One region of the Rhodoferax potami genome, then DNA from elsewhere that is predicted to be linked to it. Evidence: predicted binding sites of a transcription regulator. Region 1 holds the regulator's gene; the other holds the start of a gene.
What was found. Region 1 encodes FNR, which switches genes on or off when oxygen is low (the NO sensors DNR and NnrR bind a similar motif). Its sites were predicted from a motif close to TTGATNNNNATCAA; they were not measured.
Positions count from the first base shown of each region.

Region 2: the regulator FNR is predicted to act here: its motif matches at 2,764-2,777, upstream of RAE19_RS04055 (hemerythrin domain-containing protein).

Region 1 is NZ_JAVBIK010000001.1:3,415,113-3,419,386, forward strand. Features, by position in the region: gene ccoP (cytochrome-c oxidase, cbb3-type subunit III) at 1-561, shown strand, start outside; gene ccoG (cytochrome c oxidase accessory protein CcoG) at 589-2,058, shown strand; gene RAE19_RS16465 (FixH family protein) at 2,071-2,352, shown strand; gene RAE19_RS16470 (hypothetical protein) at 2,375-2,611, shown strand; gene fnr (fumarate/nitrate reduction transcriptional regulator Fnr) at 2,627-3,346, opposite strand; gene hemN (oxygen-independent coproporphyrinogen III oxidase) at 3,543-4,274, shown strand, end outside.
Region 2 is NZ_JAVBIK010000001.1:847,388-851,661, reverse strand. Features, by position in the region: gene RAE19_RS04070 (NADP-dependent oxidoreductase) at 1-901, opposite strand, end outside; gene RAE19_RS04065 (DUF1003 domain-containing protein) at 898-1,521, opposite strand; gene RAE19_RS04060 (YitT family protein) at 1,571-2,191, opposite strand; gene RAE19_RS04055 (hemerythrin domain-containing protein) at 2,206-2,712, opposite strand; gene RAE19_RS04050 (2OG-Fe dioxygenase family protein) at 2,814-3,554, shown strand; partial or broken gene RAE19_RS04045 (NAD(P)H-dependent flavin oxidoreductase) at 3,636-4,274, opposite strand, start outside.

The DNA.
Region 1 (4,274 bases):
GACGCCATGTCGGCTGAGGACATCGCCAAAGACCCGCAAGCCCATGCGATTGGCGAGCGTTTGTTCATGAACAACTGCTCTCAGTGCCATGGCTCCGATGCCCGGGGTTCCAAAGGTTTTCCCAACCTGACCGATGCCGATTGGCTGCATGGTGGCTCGCCCGAGAAAATCATGGAGACGCTGAACCAGGGCCGTGTCGGCCAGATGCCTCCCATGGCGGCGGCAGTGGGTTCGGGTGATGACGTGAAAAACCTGGCCAACTACGTGTTGAGTTTGTCAGGCAGTCCGCACGATTCGGTGCGGGCCAACTTGGGCAAGTCCAAGTTCGCAGCTTGCGCGGCCTGTCACGGCTCCGACGGAAAAGGCAACCCTGCGTTGGGTGCGCCCAACCTGACCGATGACATCTGGCTCCATGGCTATGGCGAGAGCGCCATCATCAACATCGTGAACAACGGCAAGGTCAACCAAATGCCTGCACAGGTGCAGAAGCTCTCACCCGCGCAAATCAAGGTGTTGTCGTCCTATGTATGGGGCTTCTCCAACACCGGTGTGGCCAAGTAACGCTGGCTGAACCCTGAAGGATATTCCTTGAACGCACCTGCCTCTACTGCCGAGAAGAAGATCATCCCGATCGTCGCGTCACCGGACAAGGGGTCTATTGCCCCGCCACCTGGTGCCGACGAGGAGACGATTGCCCTGTACGAAGCGCATCAAAAAATCTACCCGCGCAGCGTATCGGGCTACTTCTCGAAGTGGCGGTGGGCGCTGGTGTTTCTGACCCAGCTGGTGTTTTATGGATTGCCGTGGTTGGAGTGGGGGCAGCGCCAGGCGGTGCTGTTCGATCTCGGGGCACGGCGGTTCTATATCTTCAACCTCGTGTTGTATCCGCAGGACTTTGTGTACCTCACCGGCATTCTGGTGATTTCTGCACTCTCCTTGTTTTTGTTTACGGCGGTGGCCGGGCGCTTGTGGTGCGGCTACGCCTGCCCGCAAACGGTTTACACCGAAATCTTTCTCTGGCTGGAGAAGCTGGCCGAGGGGGACCGGTCTGCCCGCATGCGGCGTGACGCGGGCCCTTGGACACTCGACAAAGTCTGGCGCAAAGCCGCCAAGCAATGCATGTGGATTGCTGTTGGCTTATGGACAGGCTTTACCTTCGTGGGCTACTTCACGCCCATCCACAGCCTGGGCATGGAGCTCTTCGCCTTGTCCATGGGCCCTTGGGAAACCTTCTGGGTACTGTTTTACAGTTTTGCCACCTATGGCAATGCCGGCTACATGCGTGAGCAGGTCTGCAAATACATGTGCCCGTATGCGCGCTTTCAGAGTGCCATGTTTGACAAAGACACCCTGATCGTGACCTATGACGAATTGCGCGGAGAACCCCGTGGCGGGCGCTCCAAGAAAGCCGATCTCTCCACCCTCAAGCTGGGCGCGTGTATCGACTGCAGCTTGTGTGTGCAGGTCTGCCCGACCGGTATTGATATCCGCAAGGGGCTGCAGTACGAGTGCATTGGCTGTGGTGCCTGTGCCGATGTGTGCGACACCGTCATGGACAAAATGGGCTACGCCCGTGGTCTGGTGAAGTACTCGACCCAGAATGCAGTGAACCAGCGCTGGAGTGGTGCCGATATATTGCGCCATGTGCTGCGCCCCCGGGTGCTGGTGTACAGCAGTGTCCTGCTGGCGGTGGTGCTGGCGATGCTGGTCAGCCTGTGGATGCGCGCGCCTTTCAAGGTGGACGTGGAGCGCGACCGCAGCACACTGGCCCGCATCGTGTCGGGCGGCCGGCTGGAGAATGTGTACCGCCTGCAGATCATGAACGCCCGGGAGACCCACCAAACCTTTGAGGTGAGCGCCGAGGGCTTGCCGGACCTGACGCTTTCCACCGATTCCAGCATGGAAGTCGGCCCGACCGAATCCCGCTGGATTGCGATTCGCGTGCAGTTGCCGTATGAAGGTGCAACTCCGGGATCGCATCCCATCCATTTCACGGTGAAATCGGCCCCTGACGCTGCCGTGGTAACCGAGAAGTCCGTATTCATAGTTCCGCGTTAAGAAAGCCACTTTATGACCAACCCGTCAAGCTCATCGACCCCCGCAGCCCCCTGGTGGAAGTTCGGCCATGTGTGGCTGGTGGTGTCCGGCCCGCTGATCGTGGTGGTGGCGAGCTTCCTGACTTTCTATCTGGCCGCCCGCGGTATGGACCCGGTCGTCGATGAAAACTATTACCAGACTGGCCTGGACATTAACAAGACCCTGGCCACCCAACCTGAAAGCCTGGCACCCGCCATGCAGGCCCGTAACCATGCAGCTACTGGCATCGTGCCAGCCGCTGCGCCTGCCCGTTGAGCGGTAGGCAAGGAGCAACGTGATGCCGAGAGCCCCATGGATGGCTGTCGTGTGGCCCGCTTTTCTGGCGGCAGGCGTGCTGGAAATCGTGGTGTTCGCATTCATCGATCCCCACGATCTGCATTGGAACGACGCGGCTTTGCCGCTGTCACGCCAAGGAATTTACACCGTGGCGTTTTTCGTGTTCTGGGGGGTGACGCTGGCTTCTAGCGCGCTCACGGCTTTGCTCGCTATGAGCGCTGCAGACGTCAACAACTAGCGAGCGTGTTATCGCTCAGTTGCAGACTTTGGGGTTGACGATGTCTTTGAGGGCATCGGTGTTCAGGATGCGCACGTGCCGTTGCTTGACTTCCACAATTCCGTCGTCCACGAACTTGGAGAAGGTGCGGCTCACGGTTTCGAGTTTCAAGCCCAAGTAACTGCCAATTTCTTCACGCGTCATCCGCAGCACCAGTTCTGACTGCGAGAAGCCGCGGGCGTGCAGGCGTTGCACCAGGTTCAGCAGAAATGCGGCGAGTCGCTCTTCGGCCCGCATGCTGCCCAAGAGGAGCATGACGCCATTTTCGCGCACGATTTCGCGGCTCATGATTTTGTGGACATGGCGCTGCAGCGAAGTCACCTCGCGCGACAGCTCTTCAATCCGGTCGAAGGGCATGACGCAGACCTCTGCGTCTTCCAGAGCCACGGCGTCGCAAGTGTGGTGGTCGTTCACGATGCCATCGAGTCCGACGACCTCTCCCGCCATTTGAAAACCGGTGACCTGGTCGCGCCCGTCTTCAGAGGCTACGCAGGTTTTGAAGAAACCGGTGCGGATGGCATAGAGGCTGGTGAACTTTTCACCGTTGCGAAACAGGGTTGCGCCGCGTTTGATTTTGCGGCGGCTTGCGACCACGTCGTCGATTTTGTCGAGTTCGGCGGGGCTCAGGCCCAAGGGCATGCACAGCTCGCGCAGGTTGCAGTTGGAGCATGCGACCTTGATGGTGTGGGTATTCAATGCCCCGGCTCCCACCGGCGTGATGGCGATAGAAGCGTGGGCGTCCTGAGACTTGGCGGTAGGCATTGCGTGTTCGAGCATGGTGTTCCCCTGATGCAAGTCAATTATGGTCCGGGTCATCCTGAAACTCCTTGATGTAAATCAAGGAGCCTGAAGGCTGTTTCGTTCACAGTCTGTGCGCTAGCTTGGAGTATTCATGAACGCAGCCCTTGGTTCCGCACCCATTTCAGAACAACTGTTGACCCGCTTTGATGTTTCCGGGCCACGTTACACCTCGTACCCGACCGCCGACCGCTTTGTAGAGGCGTTCAGCGCGGACGATTACTCCCAAGCACTATTGCAACGCCGCTCCGGTGCTGCCGCGCTGGCCTTACCTTTGTCTTTGTATGTGCACATTCCGTTTTGCGAATCGCTGTGCTACTACTGCGCCTGCAACAAAATTATCACCAAGCACCATGACAAAGCGGCCACGTATTTACGCTATTTGACACGGGAGGTGGAGTTACACACCCGGTTGATGGGTACTGGGCAGTCCGTCAGCCAGTTGCACCTCGGGGGCGGTAGCCCCACCTTTTTGAGTGACACCGAGCTGCGGGAGCTGATGGCGATGCTGCGCCGCAACTTCAGCTTTGTCGCCGGTGGTGAGTATTCCATTGAAGTAGATCCCCGGACGGTAGACGCTGCGCGCCTGGATACCCTGGCCGAACTCGGCTTCAACCGCCTGAGCTTCGGGGTGCAGGATTTTGACCCTGCGGTGCAAAAGGCCGTACACCGGGTGCAACCTGCCGATCAGGTGTTTGCCTTGGTAGAGGCGGCACGCGCACGCGGGTTTGAGTCCATCAATGTGGACCTGATTTACGGCTTGCCCCGCCAGAGCCCCGAGTCGTTTGACCGCACATTGGCTCAGGTGAACGCTTTGCGGCCGGAC
Region 2 (4,274 bases), 2.6 Mb from region 1:
CCACGGCCAGGTGGTAGCGGTCGGCGTAGTCGAAGACCACAATGCCTTCCATGCGCGCGCGGTTCACCAGCAGGCTCAGGTAGTTCTTGGGGCCTTGCACGGCGGTCGTGTTGTTGTACTGGCTGATGGCGCCGCAAATGATGATGCGGGCCTTGCGGTTGATGCGGGCCAGCACGTCGTCCAGAATTTCGCCGCCCACGTTGTCGAAGTAAATGTCGACGCCGGCGGCGCAGTGCTCTTTCAGGCCTGCACGCACGGCGCCGGGGCCAGCCTTGTAGTCGATGCAAGCATCAAAGCCCAGTTCCTTCACCACCCACTCGCACTTGGCGGGGCCGCCCGCAATGCCGACCACGCGCAGGCCCAAGATTTTGGCGACCTGGCCTACGGTCTGACCCACGGCACCGGCGGCACCGGAGATCACGATGGTTTCGCCTGCTTTGGGCTGGCCCACATCCATCAGGCCGAAATAGCCGGTCATACCGGGCATGCCCAGCACATTGAGCCACTGGGTCAGGGTGCCGGCGCGCAGGTCGATCTTGACCAAGCCGTTGCGCTTCATCTCGTCTTTGGCAATCGTGATGTATTCCTGTACACCAAAGCCTGCGCTCACATAGTCGCCCACGGCGAACTTGTCGCTCTTGCTGGCCACCACTACGCCCACGCCACCAGCGCGCATGACTTCGCCAATGCCCACCGGCGGGATATAGCTCTTGCCTTCGTTCATCCAGCCGCGCATCGCGGGGTCCAGGCTCAGCGCCAAGGTTTTGAGGGTGACACCACCTTCAGCGGGCTCGGCCACCGGCTCGGAGGTGTGGCTCCAGTCGCTGGCTTTGGGCATGCCCACGGGGCGCGCGGCCAAGCGGATCTGGTGGTTGGTCAGGGTGGACAGGGCTTGGGTCATAGGGGCTCCGGGGAAAGGGGGTCAACAATGGTCGCGGATGGTAGCGCCGTACCTTGCGTAGCTTGGTAGCCTAGGTGACAAGCGGGGGGCCTGCCGCGCAGCTCGGCGAGCTGGCTCGACAGTTCTTTGACGGCCTGTGTCAGCAGCAAGAGCTCCTTGTCTTTGAGCAGGTCGATTTTTTCGTGCAGCAGCTCAATCTCGAGCTCTGCCTTGACGTTGACCTCGTAGTCGCTCTCGGCATGTTTGCGGTCCAGCTCCGACTGGCGGTTCTGGCTCATCATGATGGCCGGTGCGGTGTAGGCCGCCTGGAAAGACAGCAGCAGGTTGAGCAGGATGAAAGGGTAGGGGTCCCAGGCGTGCGACCCGGTCAGCACATTGCCGGTGATCCACACCACGATCAAGCCACTCTGAATCAGGATGAAGCGCCAAGACCCCACGGTGCGGGCCACCCCGTCTGCCATGCGCTGCCCGCGGGTGGCGGGTGGCAGGTCAAAGTGCTCTGGCGCGGCGGTGACTTTGGGCGGGTGCTTGTGGCGGTGTTTGCGCCGGTGTTCACGCAACAGGCCGAGCTGGTGTTGGTCTACCGTTGCCGGTTTGTGGGTGGTGTTGTCAGTGGGCATGCGGGCCTCCGGTGGTGTGCGTTGCGGTGCCGGTGGCCTGAGCGTGCGCTCAGTGGGCCATGTAGCGGCCGGCGCGGTGGTTGGTCGCTAGGGTCTGGTTCAGGGTGATGGCGCCCAGCACACTGAGCAGCACATGCTGCCAATCAGTCACCCCGAAAGCCAGCAGCACGATGGTGCAGTCCAGCGCCATTTGCAGGCGCCCGGCACGCCAGCCGAATTTCTCTTGCAAGTAAAGCACCAGCACATTGAAACCACCCAGGCTGGCTTTGTGCCGGAACAAAATCAACATGCCTGTGCCCATGAGCAAGCCACCAATGACAGCAGTGGCCGCCGGGTGCAGGTGCTCAAAGCCCACCCACTGCGGCATCAGGTTGGTCAGGCCAGCCAGCAGGGCCACTGCCATAAAGGTCTTGACGGTAAACACCCGCCCCATGCGCTGGTAGGCCAGGGCGTAAAACGGCAGGTTGATCGCGAAAAAGATCAGCCCGAAATTCCAGCCCGTGGCGTAGTGCAGCCAGAAGGCCACCCCTGCGGTGCCACCGGTCAGCAGGCCGACCTGCTTGAACATCAAGACCCCCAGCGCCACAAAAATGGTGCCGGTGAGCAGGGCTTGCAGGTCTTCAGTGGGGCGGTGGCGTAAGTCGGTGGTGCTGTCAGGGGTTTGGGGCATTGGGCGATGTGTAGTCAGGCGGTGGCGGTGTCCGAGCAGGTAGCGCCGCCGCAGCCATGAATCTCCGTTGGTGGCAAACGGTCAGGTTGGGCGAGCGCCCCGGTAGCCGGGTCGTAGCCTGCCGAACGCAAGTGCAATGCCAGGGATGCATCCATGCTCTGCGCATGTTGCGGGAACCAGATGCCCAGCTCATCAGCCATCTGCCGCACCACCGCGAGGTCACCGCCGTGCCCTCGGGCTTCGCCTTCGCGCATCACCTGCAGCACCACTTTGTGCTGGGTGGCGTGGCAGTTACCGGCGGCAAAGCCGGTGGCGCGCATCCACTCGTCTTCGCGGTTGAAGTGCTCCTGGGTGTGGGCAATCAGCGCCGACCACAAGGGCAGGAGCATGTCATCGTCAGCCAGCACCACGCGCGCTAGCAGGTCTACAAACTCTTGATGCACTTCGTCCATCACGGGCATGTCAAGTACCAGGGCATCGGTCCAGGCGAGAGTGGTAGGGACGGTAAGGGTTTCGGTCATCGGGCTTCTCCTTGATCGGGCCCAGCATAGGCGGCGCAGGCCTTGGACGTATTGACCCACATCAGGCGGCGGCATCACAGGGCGGTTGATAATCTTCCGCTATGACCATCTCCTTCCAGCCTCCCCTGATTGCCCGCCCCGCCGACCTGGGCGCCACCCTGTTTCGTCAGGGCTATGCGGTCGTAGGAGCGTCACAAGTCGCAGGCTTGTCCGGCGTACCCCTGGATGCCATGCTGGGCTGGTGCGACGGCTGGAATGACCTGCCGCCTGACAACTACCTCAAGGATGGTGGCCGCTACCGCCGCCGCCGCCACTCTTGCTTTGTGCTTGACAGCCATGGCGTGACCCAGGCACCGCACCGGCCGCACTGGCAGCCCCTGTCTTACAACGCGCTGCACGGCGGCATGCAGCGCCACTTTGAGCCGATGGACAGCAGCGTCACAGCGCAAGCGCCTTGGCAGCAGTTATTGGCCTGGCTGGGCCGGGTGGCAGACGATTTGAAAGGCCCCCACACCTGGTTTGCCGAGGCGCACCAGTTCCGCATCGACACCACCGACGGCATTGGCCGCCCTACGCCTGAAGGCGCACACCGCGATGGTGTGGACTTGGTGGCGGTGTTCATGGTGGCCCGTGATCGTGTGAAGGGGGGCGAGACACGCGTGTTTGAGGCCGATGGCCCCAACGGCCAGCGCTTTACGCTGAGTGAGCCCTGGTCACTGCTGCTCTTGGATGATGAGCGTGTCATCCACGAGTCCACACCGATCCAGCCTTTGGCCGAGGGCGGCTACCGCGACACCTTGGTGGTGACCCTGCGCGCCGGTGGGTTCCAGGGCGAGGCTTAAAGGTTTTTTGCCCTGGAGCGCTTGCCGAATAAGCGCGAGCTGCTCCTGAATTGATAGCGTAATCGCTGCTTATGTCGCTGCTTATGCTGCCGCGCCTGCCATGCCGGGCGTCAGCAAGCGCTGCATGAGCTCGCGCACCGTTTTGATCTGGTCGCCAAAGGGCAGGCGGCCGGCACCCCGGAAGAACAGGCCTTTTTTCACATCGCCACGCAGCGCAGCCGCCAGTTGGTTGTCGATGCAAAACTGGCCCCAGCCCGGCAAACCATCGCGCAGGCCGCATTGGCCCAGGCAGTCAAAGCTTTTGGTGCAGCGGCTCTTGGCGTGAGCCACAGCCTGTAACTTGGGCTCGATCTTCATGTACGCGCGCAGCCAGGGTGTGCCCACCGCGCGGGCGGGCAAGCCGGCTGACGCTGGTGAACTCGACCATGTCTTCCTCGCGCGCTTCGGCCAGCACCCGTTTGAATTCGGCGTGGGCGTCGCTCTCTTCGGTCACCGCAAACGCGCTGCCCAGTTGCACCGCGTCGGCGCCCAGAGCCTGCAGGCGTGCAATGTCTTCATGGCTGCGGATGCCGCCGGCAGCAATCAGCGGAATGTGTTGTTCGTAGCCCGCGTCTTTGAAAAACTGGCGCACTTGGGGAATCACGTTCTCAAAGTCAAACCGGGTGTCCTGCAAGTCTGCAATCTTGGCAGCGCCCAAGTGGCCACCGGCCAGGCGCGGGT